Linked DNA regions of Halioglobus japonicus. The protein of the gene in region 3 binds, or shares a complex with, the protein of the main gene of each other region. Links are inferred from orthologs where the notes say so. Each region holds a gene or a part of one and is shown on either strand. Other genes may lie near its edges. The genes, in order: pnp, eno and rne.

Region 1 (4,056 bases), 1.5 Mb from region 3 along the record:
CAATGCGGTTCTCCGGAGAGTGGCCGGCAAGATCAACCAGCACATCGATACCATCGTCGACAATCCGCTGGGCAGCGGCCTGATCAGACAGTTTACCCACGTCTATCCAGGCATCAGCGCGCTCCCTGAAGTACTCTGTCAGTTCATCTGTGCGGGGAGTGGCATTGTAGAGGTACACTTCGAAACGCTCGCGGTCATGATGATCAAACAAAGGTTTAAAAAAGTACCCGACAATCTCCCGGGAGAAGCGCGGCGAGAGATAACCAATGCGAATTTTCTTACCCGAATCAATGGTGCGATTCTGCTCCAGCCGAGGATTGGCTTTGCTTATCGCTACTGCGAGTTGCCGGTGCATATTGAACAGCCGCTGGTGATCGGACTGCGAGAACATGTGCATGCTGAGCAGTATCTGGCTCATGGTCGCCAGGTCGACATTGGCTGCGCCAAACACCTTCAGGTAGCTTTCAACAGCTTCCGCAGAACGACCCAGGTCACGCAGCGTATGGCCGCGGTTCGGATACACAATCAACAGATCAGGATTGATTTTCAGGGACCGATTAAAGGCCTCCAGTGCTTCAGTGTTACGCCCGGCAATGCTCAGCGCCGTACCGTAGTTGTAAAAGTACTTGGGGTCATTGGGGCGAGCCTTGATCGCGCGCGCCATGAGCCCGCAGGCATTGTCATAGTCGTTCGCCCGCATGGCCACTGACGCGGCCAGGGCAAGCACCTCTGGAGACGCCTTGGTCTTTTCCAGCAGGGGCTGAAGCACCCTGGACGCGCGCGCAGTGTCGCCCAGATCCAGCGCTGTCTTGGCGATCTTAATGACGTCATTATTGGAGATTGTCTCCTGACCTGCGTTTTCAAATTCTCCGCCGGCGAGGCAGCAACGCTTGTATTTTTTCCCACTTCCGCACGGACACGGAGCGTTTCTAGAAGGCGGCATCCCGCAACCTGATATATCCCTGGAACAGGTCTATTTTGTAATTCATTTCACGCGTGATTGCGAGCAAAAGCTGGGCAAGCAGGCACCGTAAGACATAAAAAAAGGGCGTGCTATGCACGCCCTTTCGTAAACTTACTGACTGCGCTTAGTCTTCGGCAGCGTCTTCAGCAGAATCTTCGACAGCCTCATCTTCCAGCAATTCCTTGATGGAGAGCTTGATGCGGCCGCGCTGGTCTACGTCCAGTACTTTCACCTGTACTTCCTGACCTTCGCTCAGGTGGTCAGATACATTCTCCACACGCTCATTGGCGATTTGGGAGATGTGTACCAGGCCATCTTTGCCGGGCAGGATAGTAACGAACGCACCGAAATCAACGATGCGGGCAACAGTACCGGTGTAAACCGCACCGACTTCTGCTTCAGCAGTAATCTCTTCGACCATGGCTACCGCCTTGTCGCGAGCTTCCTGATTCTGGCCGAAGATCTTCACAGTGCCGTCGTCGTCGATGTCGACAGTAGCGCCGGATTCTTCGGTAATGGAGCGGATAGTCGCGCCACCTTTACCGATTACGTCGCGGATCTTGTCGGAGTCGATCTTCAGGGTCACCATAGAAGGCGCGTTAGGTGAAGTCACCTGGCGACCTTCAGAGATCACTTCGTTCATCTGGCCCAGGATGTGCAGACGTGCCTGCTGTGCCTGTTCCAGAGCGGTTTCCATGATCTGGGCAGTGATACCTTCGATCTTGATGTCCATCTGCAGCGCTGTAACACCTTCAGAGGTACCGGCTACTTTGAAGTCCATGTCGCCCAGGTGATCTTCGTCACCCAGGATATCGGTCAGCACGGCAAACTGGTTGCCGTCTTTCACCAGGCCCATCGCAATACCTGCTACCGGCGCCTTCAGAGGTACGCCTGCCGCCATCAGCGACATAGAACCGACACAGACGGAAGCCATAGAGCTGGAACCGTTGGATTCAGTGATCTCGGATACAACACGGACAGTGTAGGGGAATTCTTCTTCACCGGGCAGTACTGCAGCCAGACCGCGACGCGCCAGACGGCCGTGACCAATCTCACGACGGCTGGTAAAGCCTACACGACCCGCTTCACCCACGGAGTAGGGAGGGAAGTTGTAGTGCAGCATGAACGGATCGCGACGCTCGCCTTCCAACGCGTCGATGATCTGTGCATCGCGAGTGGAACCCAGGGTAACGGCGCCGATGGCCTGGGTTTCACCACGGGTAAACAGCGCAGAACCGTGAACCTTGGACAGTACGTCAACTTCACAGGCAATCGCGCGAACAGTACGGGTGTCGCGACCATCGATGCGGGGCTCGCCCGCCAGGATGCGCTTGCGCACCAGGTTCTTTTCGATCTTCTTGAACAGCTCCTTCACTTCGTCAGCGGAGGGGCCTTCTTCAGTGACCAGTGCTTCTACCGCCGCGTCGCGAATCTCGCCGACGCGAGCGTAGCGCTCAGACTTCTCGGTAATGCGGTAGGCATCGCCCAGATCTGCTTTCACCTGGTTTTCAACGGCAGTCAGCAACTCTTCGTTCACTGCAGGCGCCTGCCACTCCCACTTGGGCTTGCCAGCTTCAGCGGCCAGTTCGTTGATCGCCTGGATCACGGTCTGCATTTCCTGGTGGGCGTAAAGTACCGCACCCAACATCTGGTCTTCGGTCAGCTCTTTGGCTTCCGATTCAACCATGAGTACCGCGTCTGTAGTACCGGCAACCACCATGTCCAGCTTGCTTTCAGCCAGCTGTTCGTAAGTGGGGTTGAGCATGTAGCCCGTGTCTTCGCTAAAGCCAACACGCGCACCGCCGATAGGGCCGTTGAACGGCGCACCGGAGATCGCCAGCGCAGCCGAGGTACCGATCATCGCGGGGATGTCAGGGTCGATGCTGCTGTCTGCGGACATAACAGTACAGACAACCTGTACTTCGTTCATAAAGCCGTCGGGGAACAGCGGACGAATCGGGCGGTCGATCAAGCGGGACGTCAGAGTCTCTTTCTCGCTGGGACGTGCTTCACGCTTGAAGAAGCCGCCGGGGATTTTACCTACAGAGTAGGTTTTCTCAACGTAGTGGACAGCCAGGGGGAAGAAGTCGCGACCTTCGCGCTGGGTCTTCTCCGCGACAACGGTACACAGTACTGAGGTATTCTCGACGGTCACCAGAACCGAACCAGTCGCCTGACGGGCGATGCGGCCGGTTTCCAGAGTGACGGTCTGTCCACCGTACTGGAAAGTCTTAGTTACAGGATTCACTTTTTTCTCCAATTCCAAATATGACAACCGGGGCCCCTTGGCCCCGGAAGTGTGTAATGCTTAGCGACGCAGACCGAGTCGTTTGATCAGGTCAGTGTAGCGCGCTGCATCTTTGCGCTTGAGGTAATCCAGCAATTTACGACGCTGGTTTACCATGCGGATCAGGCCGCGGCGGGAGTGGTGGTCGTGCTTGTGCGACTTGAAGTGCCCCTGGAGCTGCTCGATGTTTGCAGTGAGCAGAGCTACCTGTACTTCCGGGGAACCAGTGTCGCCCTCGCCTACCTGGTACTCATTTACGATTGCTGCTTTCTGTTCAGCGTTCAAAGCCATTTTCTATTCCTCTTGAATAATCTGCCTCAGGTGGCGAACCACCCTTCCTATAAAAAGAGCCTGTCCGTGCAGATTAACAGACAGGTTCGCGTTGCCCTCAGTGGGCAACTATCTACCAAGCACCGCAATCGGCGTCCTGCCTCATGCGCTGCACGCCCTGAAGATGCTGGCGAAACCGCGTGGGCTTTCTTGCAACTTCAGGGCTTTCATTGGCCTAAGGCCAATGCCGGCGCATCCTTGCCCCGGGTGGTGAGCCGACAATATTATTGTGCGGCCACCACTAGACGACGCGGCGCCACGCGCCCATCGTCCAATATCTCTCCAATGCCCAAAAACTCACCGGTTTCCAGAGCGACGCGCACCATACCATCACAGGGCGCGTTTGGCACCATGACCGGTTGGCCCTGGCGCATGTAATATCCACTGGACTCACTCAGCCGCACCAGCGGCATGGCCTCCAATGCGGCATCGGCCGGCATCAGCAGCTCGTCCATTTGCCGCAGCTCCTCATTCT
Region 2 (4,040 bases), 690 kb from region 3 along the record:
GTGACTTTGCCCTGTCGGTGGCGGAGCACTACGTTGAGGTGTGTCGCCAGCTCGACATTCCCTACGTGTTCAAGGCCTCTTATGACAAGGCCAATCGCTCCTCGATTCATTCCTTCCGCGGTCCTGGCCTGGAAGAAGGTCTGTCCATTCTCGCCGAGATCAAGTCGACCTTTGGAGTGCCCGTGATTACCGATGTGCATACCCCGGAACAGGCTGCGCCCGCTGCCGAGGTTGCAGATATTATTCAGTTGCCGGCTTTCCTGGCACGGCAGACCGACCTGGTTGCAGCGATGGCAGCCACCGGCTCTGTCATCAACGTGAAGAAGCCCCAGTTTTTAAGTCCCTCGCAAATGGCCAACATCGTTGAGAAGTTTGGCGAATGCGGCAACAACCGCATTCTGCTGTGCGAGCGCGGCAGCAATTTTGGCTACGATAATCTTGTGGTCGACATGCTTGGTTTTGGTGTTATGAAGCAGGCCTGCGGCAATGCGCCGCTGATCTTCGACGTGACCCACGCCCTGCAGTGTCGCGATCCCGGTGGGGCTGCCTCCGGCGGACGCCGTGCCCAGGTGGCAGAGCTTGCCCGTGCTGGCATGGCCACTGGCCTGGCGGGGCTGTTCCTCGAAGCCCATCCCGATCCCGATGAAGCCCTTTGTGATGGTCCCAGCGCGCTGCCGCTGGACCAGCTCGCCCCTTTCCTGTCGCAGGTGAAAGCAGTGGACGATCTCGTCAAATCACTGCCGCCCCTGCAGATCGATTAGAAAATACGGAGTAATACCCTATGAGTAACATCGCTAGTGTTCAGGCGTTTGAAGTGATGGATTCCCGCGGGAATCCCACGGTTATGGCTGAAGTGACGCTCGAATCCGGCCACGTGGGCGCCGCCTGCGCGCCCTCCGGTGCTTCCACCGGTTCTCGCGAGGCGCTGGAGCTGCGCGACGGCGACAGCAGCCGCTACCTGGGCAAAGGTGTCACCAAGGCGGTCGATTTTGTAAACGGCCCTATCAACGCCATGCTCAAGGGCACCGACGCCGCTGCGCAGCGCGACCTCGACCAGGCGATGATCGATGCCGACGGCACTGAGAACAAGGAAACCTACGGCGCCAACGCGATTCTGGCGGTGTCTCTTGCCGCGGCCAAGGCAGCTGCAGCCGGTAAAAACATTCCGCTGTACCAGCACATTGCCGACATTAACGGCACCAGCGATTTCACCATGCCGGTACCGATGATGAATATCCTCAACGGCGGTGAGCACGCCGATAACAATGTCGATATTCAGGAATTCATGGTGCAGCCCGTTGCGGCTCCGACGTTCGCCGAAGGCCTGCGCGCCGGCGCAGAAATTTTCCATCACCTGAAGAAAGTGCTCTCCGCGCGCGGTCTGAACACCGCTGTGGGTGATGAAGGTGGCTTTGCGCCCAACCTGCCCTCTAATGAAGCGGCTCTGGAAGCGATTGCCGAAGCTACAGCTAATGCCGGCTACAAGCTGGGCACTGACATTACTCTGGCGCTGGACTGTGCGGCGTCTGAGTTCTACAAGAACGGTGTTTATGACCTGGCCGGCGAAGGCAAGCAGTACGACAGTGCCGGTTTTGCCGACTACCTGGCAGACCTGGCTGGTGCGCATCCCATCATCTCTATCGAAGATGGCCTGGATGAATCTGATTGGGATGGCTGGAAGCTGCTCACCGAAAAAATTGGCGACAAGGTGCAGCTGGTGGGTGACGACCTGTTCGTTACCAATACCAAGATCCTGCAGGAAGGTATCGACAAAAACATCGCTAACTCCATCCTGATCAAGTTCAACCAGATCGGCTCGCTGTCCGAGACGCTCGACGCCATCGCCATGGCCAAGGCTGCGGGTTACACCGCGGTTATCTCGCACCGCAGCGGTGAAACGGAAGACACCACTATTGCCGACCTGGCAGTAGCGACGGCCGCTGGCCAGATCAAAACCGGCTCGCTGTGTCGCTCTGATCGCGTGGCCAAGTACAACCGTCTGCTGCGCATCGAAGCGGAGCTGGGTAGCCGCGCTCCCTACCGCGGCATGGCGGAATTCCAGCGCTAAGCTGAGTCGGGACCGGGCCCTTGCGCTGGTTGTTCGGCATTCTACTGGTTCTGCTGGTGGTGCTTCAGTACCGCCTGTGGATTGCCGAGGGGAGTCTCGCCGAGCAGCAGCGCCTGAAGCGCCAGGTCGATCGCTTTACCGAAGAAAACGCGGTGTTGCGCGAGCGCAACGCCGTGCTTGAGCGCGAAGTATTGGAGCTGCAAACCGGGAATGCCGGTGTGGAGCAACGAGCCAGGGAACAACTCAACCTGGTGCGCGACGGCGAAACCTTTTACCAGATGGATGACGAGGCGGAATAGGGCGTGCCTGAACCTGCCTGTCACGCTGTGCTTCCCGCCGCCGGTATCGGCGCGCGCATGGGCAGCGATACGCCCAAGCAATACCTGCAAGTGGCAGGGAGTACCCTGCTGGAACACAGCGTTCGCGCGCTGCTCGCAGCCCCCTCTGTCAGCTCCCTGACAATAGCGCTTCATCCTGACGATACCCGTGCACAGTCCCTGGCGCTGCTCGATGATGCGCGTATTCACACTGTCGTGGGTGGCGACGAGCGCGCCGATTCCGTGCTGGCGGCACTGCAGGATTTGTCGGCGCGGGCAGCGCCCGATGACTGGGTGTTGGTACACGATGCCGCGCGGCCTGGCCTGGCCCCTGCCGATGTTGAGCGGCTTATCGCCGCTGTCACCAGTACCGGCAACGGCGGGATTCTGGCGGAACCGGTGGTGGATACCGTCAAGCGCAGCGATGCCGCGGGCCACGTGCTCACCACGCTGGATCGCACCCAGTTGTGGCGCGCGCAGACACCGCAGATGTTTTCCCTTGGCGCATTGTTGCAGGCAATGGAAAATGCGCGAGAGGCGGGCCTGACGGTCACCGATGAAGCGTCTGCAATGGAGTATGCAGGGCATAGAGTGGCGCTGATCCAGGGCGCCGCCGCCAACTTGAAGGTGACGGTGCCCGCCGACCTGGCGTTGGTCGCCTGGTATCTTGAGCGTCGCACTGACGAGGAAATACTATGAGAATCGGGCACGGTTACGATGTGCACAAGTTTGGTCCCGGGGACAGCATTGTGCTCGGCGGGGTGTCGATCCCGCACGCCCGGGGTCTGGTGGCGCACTCTGATGGCGATGTGTTGCTGCACGCGGTGTGCGATGCGCTGCTGGGAGCCATTGCCGCCGGCGATATCGGAGGCCACTTTCCCGATACGGACCCCACTCACGCCGGCGCGGATTCCCGTGAATTGCTGCGCCAGGTGACGACGCTGGTGCATGAGGCCGGTTATGTGGTGGCTAACCTCGACAGCACGATTATTGCCCAGACGCCAAAAATGGCCCCCATATCCCCGGCATGCGCGAGCACATCGCCGCGGATCTGCAGGTATCTGCCGGGCAGGTGAATGTTAAAGCCACAACCACCGAGAAGCTGGGCTTTGCCGGCCGCGAGGAAGGTATTGCCGCGCACGCCGTGGTATTGCTGGAAGCGGCAGCTCAATGATGGTAGCCCGGCCCCGGGCCCATGGCGACGCTGTGGCCCAGGCCTTGTTCAAGGCCCGCCCGGAAGATTTCTTTGTCGATGAAGAGCTCGGTTTCGAGCCGGTCGGTGAAGGCGAGCATGTCTTTCTGCACCTGAAAAAACGTCTGCTGAATACGGCCGATCTGGCGCAACGCATTTCTTCTCTGAGCGGGATTCATCCCCGGGATATCAGCTACAGCGGTATGAAAGATCGCCAGGGCGTAACGCGCCAGTGGTTCAGTGTGCGCATGGCGGGCAAGGCCGAGCCCGACTGGCAGCTGTTGTCCGAGGAAGGCGCCGTGACCGTGCTGGCGGTGACGCGGCATCAGCGCAAACTCAAGCGCGGTGTACACAAGGCCAATCGGTTCCGGATCGTGCTGCGCGACCTGGAGGGCGACCGCGACGCGATTGATCAGCGTCTGCACCGTATTCAAACCGAGGGCACACCCAATTACTTTGGCGA
Region 3 (4,575 bases):
GCTCGCTGGGCGCTGGCGTACGCAGCGGGGGAATTCGCACCTTGTCGCCGGCCGCAAGGCGGTAGTCGGCCTTGACTCGTCCTTTGTTGACCCGGATCTCGCCCTTGCGCAGCGCTTTATAGAGCCGGGTTCGGGGTACACCCTTCAGTTCGCGGGTCAGGAAGTTGTCCAGGCGCTGCCCGGAGTAGTCCTCACCCACGGTAACAAATCGCACAGTTGGCTTTGATTGTTCGCTATCTGACATAAGCTACGGAAATCGTTTAATTTTCCTTGAATTGCTGGTATAGTCCGCCCGCTGTGATCGCACCCGCCCGTGAGTTTTTCCGGTGCCGGTGAGTAACATTCCTGGCGAAGTGTGGGCCTGCCGATGAAATTGCAAGGTACCGCCAGACAGATCACATATTGAGGATGTCGAGGCGATGGCTTCAACCGCGGTCCGAATATTCCGCCAGCCAAGCGCCTGAATCGACATAAAATGTAACCGAGCAGCAGTGACTGCCGGGACACCGAATCAGTTAACGAGATATACCAGCGTCGTCGCAAGCCCCAGGTGCTGCGACACTAACAAAAAGGCGGAGTCAGTACCACAAGTACCCCCGCCGACGCTGCAAGGCTCCGCCGGATGGCGGCGTCCCTGGAACTCGATGCCGGGAGAGGCATTTACCGATACAGGGCAGACGCCCGGTGCAACGCAGCTCTGCTGCAGCCCCTCCCTTAACAGGCTTGATTGCCTGCTCTCTAACTGTATTCCCTGCCCCGCCAGGCCTGCTCTTAAGGCTAATGGCACATCTATGAAGAAAATGCTGATTAACGCAACTCAACCTGAAGAGTTACGTGTCGCGCTGGTTGACGGCCAGCGTCTGTACGACCTGGATATCGAAAATCGCACCCGTATCCAGAAAAAATCCAACATCTACAAGGGCAAGATCACCCGCGTTGAACCCTCTCTTGAAGCCGCCTTTGTCGACTTCGGCGCCGAGCGCCACGGCTTTCTGCCGCTTAAGGAAATCGCCCGCGAATATTTTTACCGCAAGCCGGAAGGTGACGGCCGCCTCAAGATCAAGGATGTGGTCAAGGAAGGCACTCAAGTTATCGTGCAGGTCGATAAGGAAGAGCGCGGTAACAAGGGCGCAGCCCTGACCACCTTTATCAGCCTCGCTGGCCGCTACATGGTGCTCATGCCCAACAATCCTCGCGCCGGTGGTATCTCCCGCAGCATTGAGGGCGACGAGCGCAGCGAACTGCGCGAGAACATGTCGCACCTGGAAATTCCCAACGGCATGGGCGTCATCGTACGCACCGCTGCCGTCGGCCGCTCCACCGAAGAGCTGCAGTGGGACCTGAACTACCTGCTGTCACTGTGGGAGAAAATTGGCGAGGCCAACGGCGAAGTCAAAGCCCCCACCCTGTTGTTCCAGGAAAGCAATGTCATCATCCGCGCAGTACGCGACTACCTGCGCGACGATATCGACCAGGTACTCATCGACTCCCCTGAAGCCTTCAAACAGGCCCAGGACTTCGTAGGCATGGTAATGCCGCAATACAAGAGCCGCCTGCGCCAGTACGACGACAACATCCCCATGTTCAACCGCTTCCAGATCGAGAGCCAAATCGAAACCGCCTTCCAGCGTGAAGTGCGCCTGCCCTCTGGCGGCTCGATTGTCATCGACCCCACCGAAGCACTGGTGAGCATCGACATCAACTCGGCGCGCGCTACCAAAGGCAAGGACATTGAGGAAACCGCCCTCAGGACCAACCTTGAAGCCGCTGACGAAATAGCCCGCCAGCTACGCCTGCGCGACATGGGCGGCCTGGTGGTGATTGACTTTATCGACATGCTGGCCTCCAAGAGCCAGCGCCAGGTTGAGAACCGCATGCGCGAAGCGCTGGGCATTGACCGCGCCAGAGTTCAGGTGGGCCGTATTTCCCGCTTCGGTCTGCTGGAAATGTCACGCCAGCGTCTGCGCCCCTCTCTGGGTGAGACCAGTGGCAAAGTCTGCCCCCGCTGTAACGGCCAGGGCACCATTCGCGACACCAAGTCGCTGGCCCTGTCGATTCTGCGCCTGCTCGAAGAAGAGGCCATCAAGGATCGCAGCGCCGAGGTGCGCGCCATCGTCCCTGTCGACGTGGCTGCCTACCTGCTCAACGAGAAGCGCGGTGCTTTAAACGGTATCGAGATCGACACCAAGGTACGGGTACTGGTTGTGCCCAACCCCAACCTAGAGACACCCCACTTCGAAGTGCAGCGCCTGCGCGACGACGAAGTCGAAGGTCACGAGATCAGCTACAAGATCGACATGGCTGAACCCGACATGGATGCCATCACCGACAGCCACAAGGCGGCCATCCCCGTGCAACAGGCTGCCGTCCAGGCGGTAACACCTTCCGCTCCTGCGCCTGAAGCCGCGCCACGCGAAGAAAAGCCCAAGCAGCAGAAGCAGCCCCAAAACCGCAAGCGCGGTGGCAAGCAGCGTAAGCCTGAGCCCAAGCCAGGACTCTTCGCGCGTATCTGGGCCGCCATTGTTGGCGAGCCTGAGCAGGAACAAAAACCTGCCAAGGGCAAAGGCAAGAGCAAACCCCAACAGCGTCAGGGTGGCGAGCAGAAATCTGGCGGTAACGGCAACAATCGGAATCGCAACCGCAACCGCAACCGCAACCGGAACTGGAATGGCGACAGCCAGCAGCGCGGCGATAACCGCAACCAGCAAAATCGTGATGGCGATCAGCAGCGCAAGTCGGAAGCCGGTGACAACCAGCAGAAGCGTCAGCGCAGCGAAGAAGGCGGCAACAACCGCAATCGCAACCGCAACCGTCGTCGTAACAACGATGATCGTCGCAAGCAGGACCAGGCGGTTGAAGCTAACAGCCAGGATCAGCAGCAGGATGCAGCAGCCCAGGGTGGCGATCGTCGCGAAGATGCACCGCGCAAGCGCCCATCTGATATGAAGCGTGGCGAACCGCGCCGTCGCCGCAACCGCAGCCGCAAGGCCGACGGTGAACAGGCAGCAGGCAACGTTCAGGCGCTGGCATCACTGCCCGCCGTTAAAGCCGAAGCCGAGGCTCCGGCACCGCAGGCAGAAGCGCAGCCCAAAGTGGCTCAGGCTGACACTGCGCCAGTTGAAGCAACTCAAGCTGCAGCACCTCAAGCCGAGGCGCCGAAGGCTGAACAGCCCAAGACGGAGACTCCGGCACCGGCTCCCGCCACCGAAGCTACCGCTGCACCCGCAGAGGAAGTCGCTGAAGCTGCCCCGGCAGTTGCAGAGACAGCCGAGGTTGTCGAAGAAACTGTCGAAAGAACTACCGAAAAGACTGTCGAGAAAGTCGTCAAGGCCGAGCCTGCTACACCCGCAATACCGCCCGCCGGCATTACTGGCGATGGCCGTGCGATTAACGACCCGCGCGTCGCCGCCAAACCGGTGACTGCATTGGCGATCAGCACCAATACCTTCGCTCTGTTCAATGACACCGTGGCCCCTGCCGCCGCGCACAGCGGGCGCGTCGTGCCCCGTGCGGCCAACGATCCCCGCGGCCCACTGACAACGGCAACACCGGTTGCTGAAGCAGCCCCGACTGAAGAAGTTGCCGTTGAAGAAGCGGCGGACAGTGAAGCGCCCGTTGCCGAGGCTGCAGCACCTGCACCGGAGGCCACCTCCGAGACAGACGCACAGCCTGCTGCAGTGGAGGCGACAGCTGAACCCAAGAAGGAGTCAGAGGCCGCACAGGGCTAAAAAGACCGGAGAAAACAGACGCAAGCGGCTTTGGGCCCTTGTGCCTGTCTCTCCAATCGGTATAATCCTCGCCTGCTCCGTACCGCGGTACAGGCGCAAACAATTTGTAAGTTTCGGTGGGCTGGCTGAGTGGTCGAAAGCGGCGGTCTTGAAAACCGTTGAGGGTTTATCCCCTCCCGGGGTTCGAATCCCTGGCCCACCGCCATATACTAAAAAGGGGCGCCCGTTTGGGTGCCCTTTTTTTTCCTCGCTTGAAAAACCGCAGGCACTTACTACGCTTAATACACGCCCATAATGTTATTTGTTGTCGTGGGCTGAGTGGTTTTTATTGTTCGCCTATATCAGAACATCGTCGTCATACGTGTTCGACATGGCACTCGAATGCTCTGTATAGGTGCAAATGCGAGGACTTAGCATTGAAAACTTTCTACACCCTGGCCTGTGTCGCCCTGATCTTCAGCTCTACCCTTCTATCTGCTTGTTCCACATCGCGCTCAGACGCGCGCGTGGAAGCGAGAACAGAAGCGCGCACTTCCGAGCGCGTGGAAGATCGGCGCGACTAAGCCAATGCGATAACTGAAAGCGTGAACGACAAAAACCCAACGGAACGCATCGCAGGATAATCGCGATACTCGTCGGGTAACTCTGACTTCGCATGGCCTCTACCTCGGTAGAGGCCACTTTCTCTCAAACCAGCTTTAATTTCCTACTGGAAAAAAGCCGCAGCACGCGCTTTGATTTCCTCGGCTTTATCTTCACTGGCATCGGCCAGTTCCTTCAGATACGCCTGCCCCTCTGCCAACTTCTCCTTGATGTCATTCACCTGGCCGAGAATTTCCTCGTCCAG

What was found.
Region 1: the proteins of rne (region 3) and pnp are in contact, whole or in part, in a cryo-EM structure (PDB 9QH0), measured with the Escherichia coli proteins. The link is inferred for Halioglobus japonicus from one-to-one orthologs.
Region 2: the proteins of rne (region 3) and eno are in contact, whole or in part, in a solved structure (PDB 2FYM), measured with the Escherichia coli proteins. The link is inferred for Halioglobus japonicus from one-to-one orthologs.

The regions. Positions count from the first base shown.
Region 1 is NZ_CP019450.1:3,930,027-3,934,082, forward strand. What follows is about bases 651-3,590. They hold pnp (polyribonucleotide nucleotidyltransferase), read right to left. Parts: upstream 3,213-3,590; coding sequence 1,089-3,212; downstream 651-1,088. Other genes in these bases: BST95_RS18505 (O-linked N-acetylglucosamine transferase family protein), read right to left, coding at 651-943; rpsO (30S ribosomal protein S15), read right to left, coding at 3,273-3,542. In the rest of the region: more of BST95_RS18505, read right to left, coding at 1-650; tRNA pseudouridine(55) synthase TruB, read right to left, coding at 3,806-4,056. UniProt on the Escherichia coli protein: Involved in mRNA degradation. Catalyzes the phosphorolysis of single-stranded polyribonucleotides processively in the 3'- to 5'-direction. Also involved, along with RNase II, in tRNA processing.
Region 2 is NZ_CP019450.1:3,150,936-3,154,975, reverse strand. The notes cover bases 1-2,924. They hold eno (phosphopyruvate hydratase), read left to right. Parts: upstream 1-781; coding sequence 782-2,068; downstream 2,069-2,924. Other genes in these bases: ispD (2-C-methyl-D-erythritol 4-phosphate cytidylyltransferase), read left to right, coding at 2,371-2,924; BST95_RS14855 (septum formation initiator family protein), read left to right, coding at 2,089-2,367; kdsA (3-deoxy-8-phosphooctulonate synthase), read left to right, coding at 1-761. Also shown: more of ispD, read left to right, coding at 2,925-3,084; tRNA pseudouridine(13) synthase TruD, read left to right, coding at 3,556-4,040. UniProt on the Escherichia coli protein: Catalyzes the reversible conversion of 2-phosphoglycerate (2-PG) into phosphoenolpyruvate (PEP). It is essential for the degradation of carbohydrates via glycolysis.
Region 3 is NZ_CP019450.1:2,461,722-2,466,296, reverse strand. Bases 470-3,928 are described here. They hold rne (ribonuclease E), read left to right. Parts: upstream 470-791; coding sequence 792-3,728; downstream 3,729-3,928. In the rest of the region: 23S rRNA pseudouridine(955/2504/2580) synthase RluC, read right to left, coding at 1-244; BST95_RS19745 (hypothetical protein), read left to right, coding at 4,145-4,291; BST95_RS11675 (hypothetical protein), read right to left, coding at 4,435-4,575. UniProt on the Escherichia coli protein: Endoribonuclease that plays a central role in RNA processing and decay. Required for the maturation of 5S and 16S rRNAs and the majority of tRNAs. Also involved in the degradation of most mRNAs.